DNA from 3 places in the Nocardia sp. XZ_19_369 genome. Region 2 is predicted to be linked to each of the others. Evidence: riboswitches for the same ligand, from Rfam matches in the RefSeq annotation. Region 2 holds a riboswitch; each other region holds the start of a gene.
What was found. Region 2 has a riboswitch for S-adenosylmethionine ahead of IBX18_RS02735 (rhodanese-like domain-containing protein). Riboswitches for the same ligand answer to the same signal wherever they lie in the genome.
Positions count from the first base shown of each region.

Region 1: it holds a riboswitch for S-adenosylmethionine, as region 2 does, so the genes downstream of both, IBX18_RS08790 (2OG-Fe(II) oxygenase) here and IBX18_RS02735 (rhodanese-like domain-containing protein) in region 2, are expected to answer to the same signal.
Region 3: it holds a riboswitch for S-adenosylmethionine, as region 2 does, so the genes downstream of both, IBX18_RS20430 (amino acid ABC transporter permease) here and IBX18_RS02735 (rhodanese-like domain-containing protein) in region 2, are expected to answer to the same signal.

Region 1 is NZ_JACVED010000002.1:610,946-618,377, forward strand. Features, by position in the region: gene IBX18_RS08775 (sugar porter family MFS transporter) at 1-1,401, opposite strand, end outside; gene IBX18_RS08780 (MFS transporter) at 1,627-3,033, opposite strand; gene IBX18_RS08785 (tRNA-dependent cyclodipeptide synthase) at 3,030-3,752, opposite strand; gene IBX18_RS08790 (2OG-Fe(II) oxygenase) at 3,752-4,558, opposite strand; SAM riboswitch class IV at 4,676-4,794, opposite strand; gene IBX18_RS08795 (hypothetical protein) at 4,903-5,505, opposite strand; gene IBX18_RS08800 (M64 family metallopeptidase) at 5,676-6,635, shown strand; gene IBX18_RS08805 (Xaa-Pro dipeptidyl-peptidase) at 6,752-7,432, shown strand, end outside.
Region 2 is NZ_JACVED010000001.1:581,271-588,702, forward strand. Features, by position in the region: gene fgd (glucose-6-phosphate dehydrogenase (coenzyme-F420)) at 322-1,332, shown strand; gene IBX18_RS02730 (O-succinylhomoserine sulfhydrylase) at 1,388-2,602, opposite strand; gene IBX18_RS02735 (rhodanese-like domain-containing protein) at 2,694-3,110, opposite strand; SAM riboswitch class IV at 3,125-3,241, opposite strand; gene IBX18_RS02740 (hypothetical protein) at 3,305-3,751, opposite strand; gene IBX18_RS02745 (FAD-dependent oxidoreductase) at 4,100-5,491, shown strand; gene IBX18_RS02750 (amidohydrolase) at 5,552-6,424, shown strand; gene IBX18_RS02755 (DUF456 domain-containing protein) at 6,473-6,955, opposite strand; gene IBX18_RS02760 (CaiB/BaiF CoA-transferase family protein) at 7,258-7,432, shown strand, end outside.
Region 3 is NZ_JACVED010000005.1:328,817-336,248, forward strand. Features, by position in the region: gene IBX18_RS20420 (ABC transporter substrate-binding protein) at 1-819, opposite strand, end outside; gene IBX18_RS20425 (amino acid ABC transporter ATP-binding protein) at 819-1,586, opposite strand; gene IBX18_RS20430 (amino acid ABC transporter permease) at 1,583-2,515, opposite strand; SAM riboswitch class I at 2,775-2,869, opposite strand; gene IBX18_RS20435 (hypothetical protein) at 3,114-3,980, shown strand; gene IBX18_RS20440 (glycosyltransferase family 2 protein) at 3,977-5,113, opposite strand; gene IBX18_RS20445 (DUF3153 domain-containing protein) at 5,146-5,892, opposite strand; gene IBX18_RS20450 (carotenoid biosynthesis protein) at 5,989-6,855, opposite strand; gene IBX18_RS20455 (NAD(P)/FAD-dependent oxidoreductase) at 6,915-7,432, opposite strand, start outside.

The DNA of each region.
Region 1 (7,432 bases), on a different contig from region 2:
GAAGGTTCCTTGGCGGAGGGATTGTTCGATGTCTTCGAGGGAGTGGCCTTTGGTTTCGGGGACGAAGAAGAAGACGAATACCAAGGACAGGAGGTTGAAGAGGGCGTACATGATGAAGGCGGGGCCGAGACCCAGGGTGTCGATGGTGGTCAGGGCGGTGAGGGTGAGGAAGAGGTTGGAACCCCAGAGGGCTACGGCGTGCAGGCTGGTAGCGCGGTCACGGATGCTGAGGGGGTAGAGCTCGGAGCCGAGTAGCCAGCCGACGGCTTGCAGGCCGGCGGCGTTGCAGGCCATGTAGGCGAGCATGAGGGCGAGGGTGAGGTAGCGGTTGGGGTGGGCGGTGAGGACGAAGAGGAGTCCGAAGCCGAAGAGGAACAGGGTGGCGCCGGGGATGAGGGTGAGCATGAGCTGGCGGCGGCCGACGACGTCGACCAGGCGCTCGCCGACGGCGGTGAAGATCAGGTAGACGGCGGCGATGCCGAGGCCGGACCAGATGACGAGCCCCGTGCTGAAACCTGCTGCGCTGCCGAGGATTGTGTGCGAGTAGTAGATCATCATCTCCAGCCCGGAGAGCTGGGTGAAGGCGGCGATGCCGAGGCCGGCGACGAGCGCGGGGCGGGCCCACCGCTGGGTCAGGTTTGCCCACCCGCCACGGGATTCCTTGTTCTCCTGCTGGGAGATCGCCCAGATCTTCAGGGTCTCGTCGACGGCGGCGGACCGGTTCGGGCGCATCCAGCGCAGCACGACCCTGGCCTTGCCGACGGTGCCGTTCTCGATGAGCCAGCGCGGCGTCTCCGGTAGTTGCAGCATCGCGACGGCCAGCACGATCGCTGGGATGACCGCGATACCGATCATCCACCGCCAGTCGTCGCTGGCTTCGAACGTGCCGCCCGCGACCACGCTGACCAGGTTGGCGAGGAAGATGCCGACACCGATGGCGAGGTTGAAGAAGGTGACCATCGCCCCGCGGCGGTGGGGCGGGGCGAGTTCGGCGATGTAGGTCGGCACGATCTGTGAGCAGGCGCCGACCGCGAGGCCGAGGAAGAACCGGCAGATAGTCATCATCCACGCGTCTACTGCCAGCGCACAGGCCACGACCCCCACGGCGAACACGCAGGCGATGATGAAGATGGTTCTCCGCCGCCCCAGCGACTTCGACAGGGATCCGCCGATCAGGGCGCCGACGACGGCACCGGCGAGAATGGCGGCGGTGAGAATCTCCTGCTGGGTGTGGTCGATACCCCACTGCGCGGACATCTTGGGCAGCGCGCCGGAGATGATCCCGGTGTCGTAGCCGTAGAGCATGCCGCCCAGGGCGGCGAACAGCGCCACGATCAGGACATTACGATTGGCATTCTGCTTTTCGTCCCGCGTCGCTTTCTCCGGCGCGGAAATAACCATCTCGTAGCCATCGAGGTTGCGGCGGCGCAGGCGAGGAATGAAATTCCTGCGTCTGCTTATTGTCGAACGCTCGCTGGGCATACGCCCCAGTCGACCGTGCGCGCCCGACCAGCGCAAACGTAGCGGTCTTATTTGTGAACAGTATTACTTTCATGTTTGGCGTATTGCGTAGTTTCGGAGTATTGCGGCAGTTCTCGCGCGTCGGCGAGAACTGCCGCAGCGAAACTATGTGGCCGCCTCGACGGGAACGGGCTGGTCGGCCACCACCGTCTTGACCCGCCCGGCAGTAAGGACCACCACCAAGACCGCGGCGATCAGGCTGGTTATCGCGATGATCGAAGCCACCCGTCCCGTCGCGTCGCCGGTCGAGACACCGATCTGCCCGAAGACGACGGTCGCCACCGCCGCCCCGATAGCCCCGCCGAGGTTGTGGAACGTCCACGAGGCGCCCACCGCGAAGCCGGATCGGTTCGGCGGCACGGTCGAAATGGCCAGCACGGTCGCCGGTCCCAGCACCAAGGCCCACCCCGCGCCGAAGAGCACTAGCGCGACGAAGAGTACAGCCAGCAGATCACCGAACGCGGACCAGGCGATGCCCGCTCCCGCGAGGGTCAACAGCCCGAACCCCCACGGCAGCAACGAATGTGCGCCGAACTGATCAACGAACCGCCCCGCGACCGGCGAGGCGAGCGCGAGCGTCCCGCTGACGAGCAGCAGCACGAATCCCGCTTGCCGCACGTCGAAGTCGCGCCCCTGTGTGAGATACGTCGGAATCACCAGCAGCGCAGCGGCATAGAACAGCCCGAGCGAAAAATCCGAGACGATCGCCGCGACGAATCGCCGATTGCCGAACAGTGCCGGATCGATCAACGGATTCGCCGCCCGCCGCTCCGCGACGATCCCCACCGCGACCGAGACCACCAGGACGACCGCGGCGATGAGGACCCAGGGTGAAAGCCACCCCCGCAGGTCGCCCAGGACAAAGATGCCGACAGCCGACACCACGGCGAACGCGACAACGACCTGTCCGGCCCAGTCCGTGCCGCCGGTGGTGTCCGGCGGCACTTGGGGGACCGCGAAGGCAATCGCGACAAGGGCCGCGATGCCGAGCGGAATGTTGATCCAGAAGATCGACTGCCAGCCCAAGCTGGGCACCAACAGACCGCCGAGCACCGGACCGATGGCCAACCCCAGGCCGTTGACCGAGTACAGCCAACCGATGGCCTTGCCTCGATCACCCGGCGGGAACAGCGATTCCACCAGCGTCGAGGTGCTCGTGTAGAGCACAGCACAGGCCGCACCCTGCACGAAGCGCGCGACGAGCAGGACGCCGATCGACGAGGCAGCCGCCGCCCCCGCCGACGCGACCACGAACAGGGCAAGCCCGAACAGCAACACCTTTCGGCGTCCGAGATGATCGGCGACGCGCCCCGCCGTAACCATGAACATCGACAGCGCCATCAGGAAAACACCGAGGGTCAGTTCGGTGTTCGACGTACCGGCCTGCAAGTCGGCCCCGATGGCGGGCAGCGCGGTGGTGACGATGGTGAGGTCGATGCACCCGAGGAACGACGCCACCGCCAGCCCGCCGAACCCGATGACGCGCCGCGGGGCCGGGATCTCGAGGGTCACAGCTGCGCCTCCGCCGCGGAGTTCAGCGCCGACTTGCGCTTCTTGAATCGCAAAGGGAGCCAAGCGACGCGGTCCGGATGCTCGGGTTCGACGAACAGCTCCCGCGTGCGCCCCATCGCGGCGGAGATGCGCTGCGGGTAGATGACGAAGTCGAAGCCCTCGTGCGCCCAGAGCGGCATGATGATCGGGCATTCCTCCAAAAGGTATGCGCGGCAGGAGGTCCGGACCGCCTCCTGGTCGACGTCGGGTTCGCGCGCCAGCCGTCGCTCGATGAACCGGTCGATGGTGCTGTCGATGGCATGCCGATACGGCTCATCGGTCTCGTAGGCGTGCTCGATGGCGTCGTAGAGATCGCCGTAGCGGGGATGGGACAGCGCGAAGTCCCAGCGCAGAATGTTTGTCGGGCAGTCGATCTGGTCCAGGTAGCCCTGGTTGCGGGCGATCCACTGGTCGCCGGCGATGCGGGCACGGGCGTGCCGGTCTCTGTCGGTGCCGCCGCTGAGGTTGTGGCGTTGCAAGGTGTCCGCGACGGCGATCGCGCAGCGCCCGAAGTTCGAGCGATTGATCAAATCGATGGTCGCGGCGAGTTTTTCGCCCTCGTGATAGTCCGCGCCGACGCTGACCAGCAGGACGGTGGAGCGACCGTCGGTGGTGATGCCGTCCGAGCGTAGGTCGTAGGCGGCCTTGTGCGACGCGGAGAGCAGCGTAGTCGTGGTCATCAGCTCCACACCTTCAGCGACTCGGCCGGATCGGTGACCCCGATGAAGAGGCCGATGGTGATGCGGGGGCGGTCCTGGGAGGGCGCGACCGCGTGCACCCGGCGCGGATCGATGAAGATCGCATCGCCCACGCGCGGTGTGATGACCAGCGCGGGATCGCCGACCGCGGCGCGGTCGATGCCGTACACGCGGTCGCCGGATCGGTCTCGATATTCGCGCTCGTCGGGATAGTCGTCCCAGATCTGTAATTCGCCGCCGCGCTCCGGCACGTCCAAATAGACATTGACCGACAGCTGCCGAGTGATCCGAATATCGAAGTCCGACGGCAGGTTGCGGCCGACATTGTCGGTGTGTGGCTCCAGATCCACCCCCGCCAGCTGATAGCGCGCAACACCGGCGAAGAAGGCCTGCCCATTGCGCCGCAGCAAACTCGCCCCGGCCGGCCAGATCTCGTCGAGCAGCAGCCGCAGGTCGTCCGCGGGGTACGAATACGGCGAGGCGATATCGCGCAGCCGATCGATATTGTCGCGCGCCTCGTCGAAGTACCGTCCGCGCCCGGCGTCGGTGCTCGTCTCCGAGAACGCGTGCCCGATCCGGCGGAACTGCGGGTCGGTTGCCAGCGGGCCATGGTCCTGCCTGCCGACGAAGGCGTGGCGCAGGTGGTCGAGCGCGTCCGGCCGGACGAAGCCGGCCAGTCGCACCGCGTGCACGTCGCCGTTCAGCAGTGCGGTCAGCGATTCGTGGTCGAATCCCTGCCTGGTGGTGTCCAGCACGCGGTTTCCGAGAGTTGGCGTGGCCGTGGTCATGTCGTTCCCCTCTAGTTGTCGCTCGATGGACCGGGCACAGGCCCAGGCACGAGAGGGGAGGGCGTTTCGGACATGAGTCGACCCCCGTCTCTCGAGAGGGCTCCAGCACACCGACGGAGCCCGCGCTTGCCCGGACCGCTTGACGCGGCTCGGCCTGGTCTTGACCCGGGGCACCCCGCCGCGGTTGGAGGGTTGCCGGCCAGCTAGCCGGGGACTTGACGCTGGCACTCTTGACCTGAGGTAAGCGTGCCGCCCGCCAGAAGCGTTGTCACGCTTTAGAATCGCACTGAGTTATGAATCCGGATGGAAGGATTTCACCCGGCGATGCGGAACGTCGTGGCAGGTCAGCCGCCGAGCAGGCCGAGGCCGCGCAGTTCGAGCGCGGCGAGCCGGCGCACCGTGGCGTCGTCGCCGCGCCGCCAAGCGTCGACCACGTCCGAGTCGATCCGGTCCAGCTTGCGCAGCGGCTGATTGGCGAGGGCGCGCAGGGCGAGCAGATCGCGTCCGCCGGGGACGGCGCGCAGGCGGGCTGCTGTTGCGGCCCTGCGCATCCAGCGCACCCGCAGCGGCAGCCAGACGAACAGCACCAGTCCGAGCGGGACGATCAGTAATCCTATGGCGAGCGCCATGGCGAGATCGTTGACCACCGCCTGCTGGTCGCTGCCGGCCTCCGCCATGGACCGCGCCGCCGCGGACGCGCGCTCGAAGGGGGAGGTGAGATCGTCGCCCACCATCGGCACCCGGCCGACCTTGCGGCCGACATCACCGAGGCTGTCGGCCATGCCGCCGCCCGCGCCCTCCAGCTTCTGGCCGGGCACGCCGAGCTTCTGCACCAGATCGTGCACCCAAAGCGCGGCCATGACCGAGAAGTAGACCCAGGCCACCACCAGCAGATCCGTGACCAATTGACGGGCGGCGACGGAAGCCCGATCGGCATAAATCCTCACCCGTTCGGAATTCCCCGGTGCGCCGATCGAAAACAGCACTTTCCCGCTCCCCAGTTATTCCTCAGTCGAGTTGCGGGACCAAATGTGGTTCCTTGATGAGGAATTCGACAGACCGAAGTGCGGCCCGCGCCGTCCGGGTCGAAATCGCGAACCACTCGAGGAGCTTTGCCATGCCCTTGTTACGACGCATGTTCGCAATCATGCTCGGCGCGTTGATCATCGTCGCGATGTCGGTCGCCACGGGATCGGCCGCGCCCACCGAAGAACGAGAAGTGTTCTCCCCGGACGGCACCATCGGCCGCGTGGTCCTGCCGGTTCGGCCGGAAGCCCCGGCGCCGCGCTCGGCGGTGCAGGCCGACGTGGTGACGATCCAGCAGACCGGGCCGTCCAGTCAGCGGTTCGATCTGGTGTTCGTCGGCGACGGATACACCTCGAGCCAGCTGGACATCTACAAGCAGCACGCCGTCAACCGGTGGAACGAGATCGCCCAGGTCGAACCGTTCAAGACCTACAAGAACTCGTTCAACGTTTGGGCGGTCAACGTGGTGTCCCAGCAGTCCGGCGTCGACAACGATCCACGCGGCACCATGCGGAACACCGCCCTGGACATGACGTTCTGGTGCGGCGGCACCGAGCGGCTGCTGTGTGTGAACGAGACCAAGGCCTTGCAGTACGCGCGGTTAGCGCCCGAGGTCGACCAGGTGGTCGCGCTGGCCAACACCACCAAATACGGCGGGGCAGGCGGCAAGGTGGCGACGTCGTCCGGCGGCAACGCGCAGTCGGGGCAGATCGTGGTGCACGAGCTCGGGCACTCGGTGGCCGGCCTGGCGGACGAGTACGACTACCCGAACGATCGGTACACCGGGCGGGAGCCGCGTGAGGTGAACGCCTCCACCTACACCAGCGCGCAGATGCAGCAGAACAAGGCCAAGTGGTACCAGTACCTCGGCAAGCCGTCGCCGGACGGTGGCGTGGTCGGCACCTACGAGGGCGCCGTCTACCACAAGCGCGGGGTGTACCGGCCGACGCAGAACTCGCTGATGCGCTCGCTCGGTCGTGAATTCAACCTGATCGGGTTGGACGCGATGAAGGCCGCGATCGAGCGGAAGGCCCCGCCGACCCAGCACTGATTCATCACCGGATGCCCGGCCGCCCCGGCCGGGCATCCGAGGTAATTCCCCTGAGCCAGCAGGTATTTCGAGTCTCGCACGGGAGCACCTCGTGATGAGTTGTGAAGGAGAACGCAATGGCATCCAGACAGCATCAGCACAGACGTGACCGGGGCGGGCCGCGCACCCGCGTGGTCGCGGCCCTCGGCTGGACCGTGCTGACCCTGCGACGGTTATCGCGGCTGACCCTGTTGGTCGTGGCCGCGGCACTGCTCCTGTCCGGCGCGCCCGCGCTGGCCGACCCGACGAACGGCCCGGATGTCACCGGCGGCGAGGCACAGCCGACGTTCAACCCGAAAGCGCCGGTCCGGCAGGACCTTTGGGTGCGTGCCCCCGTGGACAGCGACCGGGACGGCAAGGACGACGAGGTGCACGTCCAGGTCGTCCGTCCGGCCGGCGCCACTGGCAAGCTGCCGGTGGTGTACCAGGCGAGCCCGTACTTCTCCGGCGGTAACGATGTCGCCAACCACAATGTGGACGTCGAACTCTATGTGCCCGACGGCGCGGACGGGCGGCGGATGGCCCCGGCACCGGGCGAGCTGCGCGCGCGGGTGGCCGAGGACCTGCGGGTCGCGGGCATCACCGTCGCCAACGGCCAGATCACCTGGCAGTACGAGGAATTCTTCCTGGCTCGCGGCTACGCCGTGATGTACGGCGAGTCGCTGGGCACCGGCACCTCCACCGGCTGCCCGACCTCGGGCGCACGCAACGAGACCATCGGCGCGCGGGCCCCGATCGACTGGCTCAACGGCCGGGCG
Region 2 (7,432 bases):
TTGTCCCACTAAGGACACAGGCGGACGGAGTCCGTCCGTACCGCGCATGGCCGGAGCGAAGGCGGAGGTACGCCTATCGGAGAGGTTCCGGGGGGAGGTCCGCGTCGATGCGACCCTTCGCACACTGGCGGGCGCCGCCGACCACGGGTCGGAAACGGCTATGTGCGCGCGTCGGACAGGGCGCATACGATCGCCGAAGGCGGGAAGGTCCGCAACCTCGTTGTGGTTGCAGCGAGACATGACCGCAGCGTGTCGGCGGTCGACAAGGGTGCGGGAATGCCCGCACCGCAGGTGTGCAGCGAAGCGACAGGAGTGGCGCACATGGGTGAGCTCAAGCTCGGATACAAGGCGTCGGCCGAACAGTTCGGGCCGCGGGAACTGGTGGAGATCGCGGTGCTGGCCGAGGAACACGGCCTCGACAGTGCCACGGTCAGCGACCATTTCCAGCCGTGGCGGCACAAGGGCGGGCACGCGCCGTTCTCGCTGGCCTGGATGGCCGCGGTCGGCGAGCGCACCGAGCGGATCCAGCTCGGCACCTCGGTGCTCACCCCCACCTTCCGGTACAACCCGGCCGTGATCGCACAGGCCTTCGCCACCATGGGTTGTCTGTACCCGGACCGGATCATGCTCGGTGTCGGCACCGGCGAGGCGCTCAACGAGATCGCCACCGGGTACAAGGGCGAATGGCCGGAGTTCAAGGAGCGTTTCGCCCGGCTGCGCGAGGCGGTCGAGCTCATGCGCGCGCTGTGGACCGGCGACCGCGTGGACTTCGCCGGCGAGTACTACAACACCGTCGGCGCGTCGATCTACGACGTGCCCAAGGGCGGCATCCCGGTCTACGTGGCGGCGGGCGGACCGCTGGTCGCGCGTTATGCGGGCCGCGCGGGTGACGGTTTCATCTGCACCTCCGGCAAGGGCATGGAGCTCTACACCGAGAAGCTGATGCCCGCGGTCGCCGAGGGCGCCGCCAAGGCGGGCCGCACCGTCGAGGACATCGACCGGATGATCGAGATCAAGATCTCCTACGACACCGATCCCGAACTCGCACTGGAGAACACCCGCTTCTGGGCCCCGCTGAGCCTGACGCCGGAGCAGAAGCACAGCATCACCGACCCGATCGAGATGGAGGCCGCCGCCGACGCCCTGCCGATCGAGCAGATCGCCAAGCGCTGGATCGTCGCCAGCGACCCCGACCAGGCCGTCGACCTCATCAAGCCCTACCTCGACGCCGGCCTGAATCACCTGGTCTTCCACGCCCCCGGCCACGACCAGCGCCGCTTCCTCGACCTCTTCCAGCGCGACCTGGCCCCGCGCCTGCGCGCCCTGGCCTGATCGACGACAAATGCTCCACCCGTCGAGCGGCGGGTGGAGCCTTTGCCGTTCGTGGCTAGCTGAGGGCGTGGTCGAGGTCGGCGAGGAGGTCTTCGACGTCCTCCAGGCCGACGGAGATGCGGACCACGCCGTCGGAGAGGCCGATGGTGGCCCGGCCTTCGGGGCCCATGGCGCGGTGAGTTGTGGTGGCGGGGTGGGTGATCAGGGATTTGGCATCGCCGAGGTTGTTGGAGATGTCGATGATGCGCAGGCGGTTGAGCACTTCGAAGGCGCGCTTCTTGGCCTCGTGGGCGGGCGCGTTCAGTTCGAAGGTGACCACGGTGCCGCCCGCACTCATCTGGCCGGTGGCCAGGTCGTGCTGCGGATGTGACTCCAGGAAGGGGTATTTCACCCAGCTGACGGCCTTGTTGGTCTCCAGGAAGCGGGCGATGCGCAGGGCCGACTCGGTGGAGTGGCGCACCCGCAGCGGCATCGTCTCCAAACCCTTGAGCAGCGTCCACGCGTTGAACGGGCTCAGCGCCGGACCGGTATGGCGCATCAGGGTTTTCACCGGACCCTCGATGTAGTCCTTCGCGCCGAGGATGGCGCCGCCGAGCACCCGGCCCTGGCCGTCGATGTGCTTGGTACCCGAGTAGACGACCACATCGGCACCCAGTTCGAAACCGCGCTGCAGCAGCGGAGTGGCGAAGACGTTGTCCAGCACCACCTTCGCGCCCGCGGCGTGCGCGAGCTCGGTGACCCGGCGCACGTCGACCAGGGTCTGCATCGGGTTGGCCGGTGTCTCGAAGAACACCGCCTGGGTGGGCACCGACAGCGCCTGCTCCCACTGGTCCAGATCCTCGCCGTCGACGAAGACGGTCTCCACGCCCCAGCGCGGCAGGATCTCGTTGCACACCACGAAGCAGGACCCGAACAGGCTGCGCGCGGCCACCAGTCGATCACCGGCGCCGAGCAACGCGCCCAAAGCGGTGAATACCGCCGACATTCCGCTCGCGGTGGCGAAACACGCCTCGGCGCCGTCGAGCAACCGCATCCGCTCCTCGAACATGGCGACCGTCGGATTGCCGTAGCGGGAGTAGACGAAATGCTCGACGTCACCGGTGAACGCGGCCTCGGCGGCCTCCGCGCTCTCGTAGACGAAGCCGGAGGTCAGGTACAGCGCCTCGGAGGTTTCCTCGAAACCGGAGCGCCGCAAGCCCCCGCGCACGCCGAGCGTCGCGGGGCCGACCCCTTCGGGCAGCGGCTTGTCGAACGCACCACCGGTGATCATGACTGCCTCCCGAGGACCCACTGCCCCCTGACGACCCACTGCTCCCCGACGACGCGGCTCCGCGACGACGCGGCCACCGAACAGCAGCTGCTCATGACTGCCGCCACGGCAAGCCGAGGGCGCGCCAGCCGCTGCCGCCCCGATGTCCGTTCGCGTCGACCGGGCCTTCGAAGCCCTCGAGCACGTTGTAGGAGGTGCCGAAACCGGCCTGCGTCGCGGCGATGGCCGCGCCGATGGAGCGTTGTCCCGAGCGACAGAGGAAGACCACCGGAGCTTCCCGGTTGTGCCCGTCCAGCGCCTTGACCAGCTGCTCGGTGAACTCACCGTTGCGCGTCCCGGTCGAGTCGACCCACTCGATCAGTACCGTCGGACGCTCGATCGAACTGGTGTCGGGCACACCGACGAACTTCCATTCGGCCTCGGTGCGCACGTCGACCAGGACGGCTTCGGGGTTGTCTCGCAACAGTTCCCAGGCCTGCTGGGGAGTGATGTCTCCGGCATAACTCATCTGGACCCTCCTAGAATCCGCACTTGCCGCGCTCGGGTTTGACGCGCGGCCAGGTCGTCACCCGGAGCACCCCACCGCGGAGGAGGGTTGCCGACCAGTATTGCCGGGGCTTGACACTGGTTCTCATGACCTTCTGCTGAGATTGCCTCGACAGGGGTCACCCTGTCAAACGGCTGCTCACGGTATGAGAATGCTCAATTACAGACCAGCCATTTGTCGCCGGATCGGGTCAGATTCCAGGTCGAGGTCGCCTCGTCGCCGTCGACCTTGGTGGTGACCGTCGCCATCGCGCGATCGCCGTCCACCTTCGGATCGACGAGTTTCGTGATTTCCACGGTCTTTCCGCCGCCGGAGCGCCCGACCAGCGGAGAGCGCTTCGGGTCGAAGCCCGGGCAGCCCGTGCCTGGTGGGGGGACCAGATCGGTGCTGTTGGAGCCCTCGACGAAACCGCGCACCGCGGCGGCGATCCAGTCGGATTCTGTGACATTTTTCTCAGCGGGCGACAGCACCCCGCCGATCACGATCCCGGCGAGCACGAGCACCGCGATGACGGCGGCCGCGATGAACGGTGCGACGGAACGCTTGTCGGTCTGATCGACCTTGATGACTTCGTCCTCCGCAGGCTGCTGCTCATTGCTCATACGAGCATGATCCCTGGTCGGCAGGTGTATCCGGCGCTCGCCCCCGCCGCACGTGGCCAGGCCTGGCGAAGTCCGGCGCACCGCACCGGAATCAGCACCGCGAGATCGGGTAAGCCGGACAGAACGGATCGCGCGGCATCCGTTCAGTTCACGCACCGGCGGAGGCCGCCGTCGCCGCCACCGATAGAATCGCGAGACTGCGGCCTGCTGTCATAGCCGCGACCGGAATGGCCACGAGCCGACAACTCCGGTGTCCGCATCGTCAGGTGCAACCAGCCAGCGCGTAACTTAGCCTAGGCTAAGGAAGACGCCGTATTTGTTTCTCAACCAAAAGGGTGCGCGTAAAAGATGACCGAACAGAGTGCAGCGACTCGCCCGCTCCGCATCGCCATCGTTGGCGCCGGACCCGCGGGGATCTACGCCGCCGACGCCCTGATGAAGTCCGATGCCGAGGTCAGCATCGACCTGTTCGAGCGCATGCCCGCGCCGTTCGGGCTCATCCGCTACGGCGTCGCGCCGGACCACCCGCGCATCAAGGGCATCATCACCGCCCTGCACAAGGTCCTCGACAAGCCGCAGGTGCGCCTGCTCGGCAACATCGACTACGGCACCGACATCACCCTCGACGACCTGCGCTCCTTCTACGACGCGGTCATCTTCTCCACCGGCGCCAACGCCGACCGCGCGCTGGGCATCCCCGGCATCGGGCTGGACGGCTCCTACGGCGCGGCCGACTTCGTGTCCTGGTACGACGGCCACCCGGACGTGCCGCGCACCTGGCCGCTGGACGCGGAGAAGGTCGCCGTGCTCGGCGTCGGCAATGTCGCGCTCGACGTGGCCCGGGTGCTGGCCAAGACCGGCGACGAACTGCTGCCGACCGAGATCCCGCCGAACGTCTACGCCGGCCTCAAGGCCAACAAGGCGCTCGAGGTGCACGTGTTCGGTCGCCGCGGCCCGGCGCAGGCCAAGTTCACCCCGCTGGAGCTGCGCGAACTGGATCACTCGCCGACCATCGAGGTCATCGTCGACCCCGAGGACATCGACTACGACGAGGGCTCCGAGGCCGCGCGCCGCCACTCCAAGCAGGTCGACATGATCGCAAACACGCTGGAGCAGTGGGCCATTCGCGACGTCGGCAACCGGCCGCACAAGCTGTTCCTGCACTTCTTCGAGTCGCCCGCCGAGATCCTCGGCGACGAGGCGGGCAAGGTCGTCGGCCTGCGCACCGAGCGCACCCAGCTCGACGGCACCGGCAACGTCAAGGGCACCGGCGTGTTCAAGGAATGGGACGTGCAGGCGGTCTACCGGGCCGTCGGCTACCTGTCGCAGAATCTGACCAACCTGCCGTTCGACGACCAGGCCGGCACCGTGCCCAACGAGGCGGGCCGGGTGATCGCCGACGAGAACGCCGACGGCGCCGACCGCTACGTCCCGGCCACCTACGTCACCGGCTGGATCAAGCGCGGCCCGGTCGGCCTCATCGGCCACACCAAGGGCGACGCCAACGAGACGGTGGCCTGCCTGCTCGACGACAGCGCGAACTTCACCCCGGCCGAGCGGCCGGAGCTGGACGCGGTCACCGAGTTCCTGGAGAGCAAGGGCATTCCGTTCACCACCTGGCAGGGCTGGTACCGCCTGGACGCGCACGAGCGCTCGCTCGGCGAGCCCGAGGGCCGCGAGCGCGTCAAGGTGGTCGAGCGGGAAGACATGCTGCGTGCCAGCGAGCCGCACAAGGTCTGACCCGACGCGCTTGTTGGGTCCGTAACAGCGGAACGACGCGTACTGAGGCATTCTGTACAGGTGTTCGATGCCCATTTCCACATCTTCGATCCGCGGTTCCCGCGGTTCGAGAACGAGGGCTACCTGCCCGGCCACTTCACCATCGCCGACTATCGAAAGCGCATGGCGCGCTTCGACGTCGGCGGCGGTGCCGTGGTCAGCGGGTCGTTCCAGTGCACCGATCAGACGTATCTGAAGGCGGCCCTCGCCGAGCTCGGCGAGGGCTGGGTCGGCGTCACCCGCCTGGATCTGGACGCCACCGACGACGAGATTCTCGAGCTGGACCGCATCGGCGTGCGCGGGCTGCGGTTCAACCTCAAGCGCGCCGCCGCCGACATCACCGGCATGACCCTGCAGGCGCTGCGCGCGCACGAGCTGGTCGGCTGGCACGTCGAGGTCTACATCGACGGTCAGATGCTCGCTTCGTTGCAGCCGGTCATCTCCAAGCTGCCGGTCTTCGCCATCGACCATCTCGGCATGTCCGAGGAGGGACTGCCGTTCCTGCTCGATCTGGTCGATCGCGGCGCCAAGGTCAAGGCGACGGGTTTCGGACGCGTCTCGATGAACGTCGCCGACACGCTGCGCCGCATCCACGCGGTCAATCCCGAGGCGCTGATGTTCGGCACCGACCTGCCCGGCACCCGCGCGGGTCGTCCGTTCCGCGACTCCGACGTCGACCTCATCTGCGATGTGGTCGGCACCGACATGTTCGCCGTCCTGGAGGACAACGCCCGCGCCTTCTACCGGCTGCCCGCCCGAGTCCGCGCTCTGCCTGCCGACCCGGCGCCCACGCTGCCGCTGTACTCCGCCGAACAACCCACGTTGCCGATCCGCCGCGACAGTCTCCCCAAACCCGAAGCGGTGGACACCATTCCGCTGCCCATCATCGAGTAGCGCTGCTAGACAACACGACTCGATGCAGAGAACCTGCTCGGGAGTGAGCTAGGCAGCGATCGCGCCGACCACCCAGATGCCGGTGGCGAGCAGGGCACCCAGGAGTTCGATGAGCATGGACAGGCCGACGCCCTTGAGCGCGTGCACCGTTGCCTGCCAGGCTTGCTGACCGACACGCAGGCGGTGCAGTTCGGAGAGGTAGACGCCGAGCACGAAGCCGACGAACAGGCCGACCACCGGGATCACGAAGAAGCCGACGATGCCGAGGACCGCGCCCAGCACGAGGGAGCGGTTGGCCACGCCCGCGTCCTTCATCTTCCGGCCGGGCCAGGTGTATTTGATGACGCCGGACAGGACGAGCAGGGCCGTGCTGACGGCGAAGACGGTCCAGGCCGTCGCGCCGCCGGTCATGAAGGCCCACACCGCGATCGCGCCGAAGATCAGGATGACGCCGGGCAGGATCGGGATGATGATGCCCAATAGACCGACGAGAATGACCAGGCCGACAACGACCTCACCCGCAGCACTCATGATCGTGCCTCGCTGGGCTCCCGCATGACTCCACCTCACCGCGCAGGCTCGCCGGACGCTCCCGCGAATAGTGCGCTGGTGGGATTGTGTCGTACCGGATGAGCCGGTGCACGGCGGACGCCGCGTGGACAGCGTAAGTGGACCGGTATTCGCGGACAGCGCCTCGACCGTGCCGGCCGGAGGGCAGGGCGTCCGGCGTAAGGCACGGCGTTATTGTCATACTGTCAATACACCCTCCGGGCCCCCTTCCGGAGGAGCGCCGGGACGCCGTGCGCTGGATCAACGACGAACCGAGGTAGGGCGTGAGCACTCCATCCACCGCCGTCAAGGGCCCGCTCGCGGGCATCAGGGTCATCGAGCTGGCCGGGATCGGACCGGGTCCGCATGCCGCGTTGCTGCTGGCCGATCTGGGCGCCGACGTGGTGCGGATCCAGCGGGCCGGCCAGATACCCGGCGGATTCGACCGGCCGCAGCAGC
Region 3 (7,432 bases), on a different contig from region 2:
GTTCTTCTTGGTGAGCACCGCGATCTCGCCCTGCAGCGCGTCGCCCGCGCCGGAGAAGGTGCCGAGGATCTTGGTCTGCTTCGCGGTGGCCGTGTGGTAGATCGCGGTCGGGTTGGGGCCGATGAAGCCGTCCAGCCGCTGCGAGGCGAGCGCCAGGTAGTAGTCGCTGGTCTGCTGGAAGTAGGCGATGTCGATGGGCGCCAGGCCCTGTGCGCGGTTCTGCTCGTTCCACTTCACCAGCAGCTGTTCCTGATTGGTGCCGCTGCCGACGCCGATTCGCTTGCCCGCCAGGCTCGTGCGGTCCTTGAACTCGAGGGTGCTCTGCACGGGTACCTCCAGCGCGACGGTGTCGTGGCGGTAGGTGGCGAAGTCGTACTTCTCCTTGCGCTCCTCGGTCACCGTCACGTTGGAGACGAAGGCGTCGACCTCACCGGAGTCGATGCGCACGAAGTTCTGCGCCCAATCCGCCACCCGCACATCCAGTTTCAGGCCGAGGATGTCGGCGACCAGCGACGCGAAATCGATCTCCGAGCCGACCACGGTCTTGTCGTCGTCGGCGTAGAAACGCAGCGGCGGCGCGGTACCGGACGAGCCGGTCACCACGAGGGTGCCGCGGTCCCGAATGGCTTGCGGCACTTCGGCGGCGATGCTGTCCACCTTGGCGGCGCGGACCCGGCCGTTCTGCGCGGCGGAGAGGTCGAAGGTGATACCGGTGGGCGCGGATTCCGCGTCGGGGTCGGTGCAGCCGGTGGCCAGCAGTACGACCGCGGTCGCGGCGGCGGTGGCCAGGGCGGAGAGCTTCATCGGAAACCTGTTCATCAGCGGACTCGGGAGAGGAAGGCGCGGGTGCGCGGGTGGCGCGGATTATCGAGGACCGCATCGGGTGTGCCCTGTTCGACGATCGCGCCCGCGTGGAGGAACACCACGGTGTCGGCGATCTCGCGGGCGAAGCCGATCTCGTGGGTGACGATCACCAGTGCGGTGCCGCCGTGCGCGAGATCGCGGATCACGTCGAGCACCTCGCCGACCAGTTCGGGGTCCAGCGCGGAGGTCGGTTCGTCGAACAGGATCACCCTGGGGCGCAGGGCAAGTGCTCGCGCGATCGCCACCCGCTGCTGCTGCCCACCGGACAGCCTGCGCGGGTAGGCGTCGGCCAGCTCGCCGATGCCCACTCGTTCCAGCAGGATTCGGGCCTCCGCCTCGACCTCCTTGCGGTCGCGGCGTTGCGCGGAAAGCGGTGCGAGCGTGACATTGTCGAGCACCGTCAGATGCGGGAAGAGATTGAAGTTCTGGAAGACGAACCCGATGCGGGAGCGCTGCTTGCGCACCTCGCGGTCGGGCAGCGCGTGCAAGGTGTTGCGGCGCAGCCGATATCCGATCAGCTCGCCGTCGATGCGCACCGTGCCCGCGTCCAGCGCCTCCAGATGATTGAGCACGCGGAGCAAGGTGGACTTGCCGGAACCGGATGGGCCGATCACCGTCACCACTTCACCCGAGCGCACCGTCAGGTCGACCCCGCGCAGGACTTCCTGCGCGCCATACGATTTGCGGACGCCGCGGACCTCGACGGCGGGCGCGGCGGTCATCGGGTGGCTCCGCGCGGTGCGGTGGCGCCGGATTCGGCGACCTCGCGCAGCTTCTGCCAGGCCCGGTGCACCGGTGATGGCGGTGGCGTGCGTTGCGTGCCCTTGGCGTAGTGCCGTTCGATGTAGTACTGCGCCACCGAGAGAATGGTGGTGAGGACGATGTACCAGGCGGTGGCCACCAGCAGCAGCGGCACCACCCGCCCGTTGCGTCCGTAGATCACCTGGACCTGGTAGAAGAGCTCCGCGATCGCCATCACGGACACGATCGAGGTGCCCTTGAACAGGCTGATCACCTCGTTGGTCGCATTGGGCAGAATCGACCGCATCGCCTGCGGAACCACAATGGTGCGGAACTGGCGCACCCGTGGAATGCCCAGCGCGGCAGCGGCTTCCAGCTGACCGGCGTCAACGGAGATGATGCCCGCCCGGATGATCTCGGCAGAATACGCCGCCTGATGCAGCGCGAGACCGATCACCGCCGCGGTGAACCCGCTGATCACGCCGTTCACCTCGAAGGTGAAAAACGCGGGACCGAACGGAATGCCGACCGACAGCGTGTTGTACAGGTAGGCGATGTTGAACCAGAACAGCAGTTGCACGATGAGCGGAATCGAGCGGAACGCCCAGATGTAGCACCACGAGATCACCCGCAACACCGGGTTGCCGGACAGTCGCGCGATGGCCAGCGCGGTGCCGAGCAGGAAGCCGAGAGCGGTACCCCACGCGGTGAGTTCCAAAGTCACCTTCAGCGCGGCGAGCACCGACTTCGCGGTGATGTACTGCGCGAAGGTCGGCCAATCCCAGCCGGGATTGGTGACCAGACCGTGGACGAACTGTGCGAGCAGGATGAGCGCGATCGCACTGACCACCCACCGCCACGGGTGCCGTGTCTTGGCCACGGTGGGTGCGGCATCATCGGCACCGGGCAGGTGAGTCGTAGTGGCGACCGGGTCGTCGCCGGCGTCGGTGTCGCCGGGCACGGCGGTGGCGGACGCACTCATGTCGAGGTCCTTCGGAAGAACGAACGAGACCGCACCACATCGGGCCGCGGTCACATCACCCGGCCAGCGACGGGTGCACAGACTGGCTGCGGGTCAGCCCCGACAGCTCGCGGACGTCACCTTGCACTGATCGATGTGGCGACGGCCCCACCGGGTGCCGTGGGCAGCGGAAATGATCACTTCGGTTCCTCCATCGGTCCCGGCGGAAGCACCCGCACCCGGTGAACCGGGGGGTTGCTGCGACGTCGACGAGCCAGGTCTCTCGGTCGCTCTGGATGGTTGTCGCCGATCCGGACACCGGCTGATGTCAGGGGCGGGCCGAATTATCATGCCCAGCAGGCGAACCCTGGGACAAGGGAACTAATCACCGTGAGCGTAAACCTCGCCGCGGGCCGGATATCGGGGGTGCTGCGGCGGTGCGCCGGTAGGGACACGCCGATGGCTTGCCCGCACCTATATCGCCTGTTCACGGCGTTTGCGGGAGTACCGTCAGCCTTCGATCGCGTCGATGATGAGGGAGGTCTCCGTGGCTGTACCGCGCCGTTCGACCATACTGTCCGCCGTCGCGAGCTGCTCGGTCGCGCTGGCGCTCGCCGCACCGACCGCAGGCGCGACGCCACCCGCCGCAGCGCCGGTTCCATCCGTCGCAGCCGCAGTTCCGCCCGCCGCGGCCTCGGTCCCGCCCGCTGCCGCACCGGTCCCACCTGTCGCGGCCGCAGTTTCGCCTGCCGCGGCTCCGGTGCTGCCCGCCGCAGCTGTGGTGCCGCCTGTTACCGCCCCTGCTCCATCGGCCGCGGCCGACCGTCCGGCCCAGCCCGGCACCAGCACGCTCAGCGATCTGTTCGGCGTCTACAACACCGCGGTCGACGGCCTGCGCGCCGCAGGCATGCAGCCCTTCCTCTATCCAACCGCATCCGCGTACTGCCTCAACGGCAGCAGCCTCGGCCTCGCCCCGGCGGTGGCCGCCGCCGTGCCCGGCCCGTGGCCCAAGACGACGATCGCCATCCCGGGCCTGGACCTGACCGCCGTCAAGGCGGGCCAGACCATGTTCACCTTCGTGCCCTACGGCCTCGGCCAGGACGGGCCGGACACCACCGGCATGCAGGTCGCCTGGCTGAACCTGACCAGCGGCCGCGGTGGCATGGCATCGATGGGCCCGCTGTCCTCGGTGTTCCGCGCGATGATCCCCGCCGAAGTCCCGGCCGCCCTGCGCCCGATGGCCGAACGCGCCATCCAGGACTTCTTCTTCGCCGCCTTGCCGATGGGTGGCGTCCGCGCGGTACCCGTCGATACCGGGCAGGGCACCGTGCTGGCCGCGGTCTTCGGCACGGTCGAAAACGGCGGCAAGTCCTGCTTCTTCCTGCCGACGGTGGGCATCACCGAGGTCCCCTAGACCGCGCGACCTTTCCAGCGCAACGTGCCTCGCCGTCGAGCGCGATGGGAGCGTGCCCACAGCACGAGGTATGCGGCCACCGAGAACGGATGAGCCAGGGCTGCAAGGACATCGGTGCGGGCGAGTGGTCCGCCGGTCTCGGTGGCGCGAGCCAGCAGCCTGCCGGTGACGGCGGCCGCGTAGCCGAGGAGACCGACTCGGCGGAGAGCGCCAGGGCCGCCGAACGCGGCCAACGGCGGCAGCCAATAGGCCAGGGCGGCAAACGTTCCCACGGTCGCACCACCGGCGACGGTGCCGCCGTACGCCGACCACAGCCAGCGGGTGTAGCCCGCGTCGAGTTCCGCTGCGCCCTCGTACATTCGAGTGCTCGCCAGACGACCCGCGGCGACGAGCGCAGTGGGTTGCCCTGCGCGGCGCAATGTTCGAGCGATGTCGAGATCCTCGGTCGCACTGGCGGCGACCGAGGCGTGCCCGCCGATGGCACGGTAGGCGGCGGTATCGAACGCCAGAAATTGGCCGCAGGCCACCGAAGTGGACGGTCGCAGGCTCCGATCGGCCACCGCGATCGGCAGGGTCGCTGCCCACGACCAGCACAGCAGCGGCTGCACCAAGGCCTCGACCGGCGACTCGGCCCGCTGCAACGGCCACGGTGACACCAATGCGACCCGCCGCCTGCGCAATTCGCCGACCGCCGCCGCGATCGCGTCCGGCGCCAGCCGCACGTCCGCATCCACGAAAACCAGCACCGGGGTCACCACCGAATCCGCCAGTCGCACACACGCGGCAGCCTTCCCGGTCCAGCCGGGCGCTGGACCGGTCTCGTTGCGCAACACCGTGATTCGCGGGTCCCCGACCGCCGCGTCGACCGCCACCGCAAAGGTGTCATCGTCCGACGCGTCGTCGAGAATCACCACACTCATGCGCGCCACCCCGCGCTGCGCCCGCAGATCGGCGATCAACCGGGGCAGTCGCGCCGCCTCGTTCCGGGCAGGAACGCACACGGTCACCGGCTCGATCACCTCGATCGGGCTCGCGACCAACTGCCGCACCGTAATCCGGTTGTACAGCGCAACTCCAGCGCCGACCACCGCAATCCCGGCACCGGCCCAGGCCAGCCCGAGCCATCCGCTGATCGGGCTCCCGCGCAACGCGAGTCGGCCTTCGCTCAGCGACCCTGCTTGACCGTTTTCCACCAGCGACCCCAGGAGAGGCCGGTGGGGGCGCCCGGCGCGGGCGGGTTGCGATCCATGTAGGCCATGGCGGCGATGACGGCGGCGACGGCCAGGGTGATGCCGCCGACGATGCCCGCCCAGCCCGCGAACGAGCGGGTGTTGGGGTCGGCGTAGCTGACCTCGGCGCGCAACGGGGAGACGTCGCCGGCGGGCAGTTTCCAGGAGACGATGTTGTCGCCCTCGCGGTTGCCGTTGGTCTTGGCGACGCGGGCCGGGAACGCGACGGTGAACTGGACGTCGGAGCCGTGCGGCGGCACGGATTTCAGGTCGACCCGGCCGGTGAGGCTGACCAGGTCGCCGGTGCGCTGGAATTGCAGTTGGAACATGCCCTGGGTCTGCTCGGACAGCTGACCGAGCTGGCCGACCTCGCCGAACGACATGTCTTCGAAGAACACCTGGCTGCCGACGTACCCGTCCTGGGTGTAGGGCTCGACCCGCACCTTCGCGGCGAGCGAGTCGGGCGCCTTCAGCTGCGGGCCCTTGTCATTGGGTTCGACGGGCACGACCGCGGCGACGATCCGCCCGGACACCCGATCGTTGGACGACACACCCATCGACACCTGCACCCGCAGGCAACCCGCGAGCACGGGGACCAGCAACGCCGCGAGCAGAACGGCCGCGGCGACACGCACTCCAGGGCGGCGCGTCCGCGGCGACGGTAGTACCGGGGCATCGGGCATCGTGGTGACGGGACTCGGCTGCACGGAGACATCGTGCCAGGCCATCCGTCCAGATGGCCACGCGACGGGCGGAACGAGCCCCGCGATGTGCTTCGGCTAGTCCGCCGGATCGGGTCGCGGGCAGAAAAAGCCGAGGTGACGCAGCAGTGGCAGGCCGAGAGCGGCCAGTCCGATGCCGCCGTAACCGGCCGAGAACGGCAGCCCGAGGAACACCGCGTGCGCGAGGACGGACCCGAGCCAGGTCCACAGGAATACGGCCACCGGCACCGCGAAACGGGAAACGGCGTCCAGCCCCGCTGCCGGATCCGCCGACACCGGGGCCGCGCGCTCCCACACGGTCAGCAACCCACCCATGAGGAGCGCCACCGCGAACCAGCCGAGGTAGTTGGTATACGGAATTTCGGCGATACCGGGCAATCCGGAGCTCTGGTCACACCACGTCCACTGCCCGTCGGCGACCATCTGCGGGTCGAGGAACAGATCCCAGCCGACCGCACCCACCGCCAGCAGGCCGACCCGGGCCGCTGTGCCGCGCGCGAGCAGCCCGGCGACCACCCAGATCGGATACAGCCCACCGGTCCAGGCCAGCGGCACCACCAGCGGCACCCCACCGAGCGCGGGCCCCAGCCGATCCACCGCGTACTCGTAACACCCGAACGGCAAACCTGTTGCGGTACCGACGATCTCGGCGGCCAACCCGAGCCCGGAGACGATCACCAGAAACCCGGCCGCATACCGAATTCCGCGCGTCGCCGTCGCATGCGCCAATGCCGTGCCCGCCGACAGCAGCACGACCACGACCGTCACCCGATCCCGTCCGTCGCCGGACGTCAGCGGATAGGCGATCTGCACAAGGATCAGCACCCCCGCGAGCACCGCAGGCACAACCCCGCGCGCGCTCACGGGTGCGCCGACCACCGGCGCAGCCGCACACTTTCCGAGTTCCCGCAGACGCAATCGCATGCGATTCGGTGTGCGGGAAGACGAAAGGTGTGCGTCTGCTCTGGGCTGGGTGCGGTTCGTCATCGGTTGCGCAGCAGGGGGAATCGGTTGCGGCGGAGATCGCGCAGTACGAGGTGAGCGGCGCTGCGCCCGCTGGCACCGGATACCCCGCCGCCCGGGTGAGTCGACGCGCCGGTCAGATACAGCCCCGGAGCGCCGGGTACGCGTTGCCCGGACAGTTCCGGCAGCGGCCGCCACATCATCATCTGATCCAGCGACATCTCCACGTGCATCACATTGCCGCCGAGCAGCCCCATCTCCCGCTCCAGATCGACCGGCGTCTGCACGAACCTGCGCAGCACGGAATCGGCGAAACCCGGTGCGTAGGAGTCGACTTCGGCAATGATCCGGTCGCCCTCCCGCTCGGCGTGCGCCGCCCAGTCGCTGCCGTCGGCCAGCCGGTACGGGTGCCACTGCGCCCACAGTGAGAGCTGATGCTCACCGGATGGGGCGATGCTCGGATCCAGCGCGCTGAAACTCATCGCCAGCACCACCGGACGCGGCGGCAGGTCCCCGGCCGATGCGGCCCCGTGGGCCA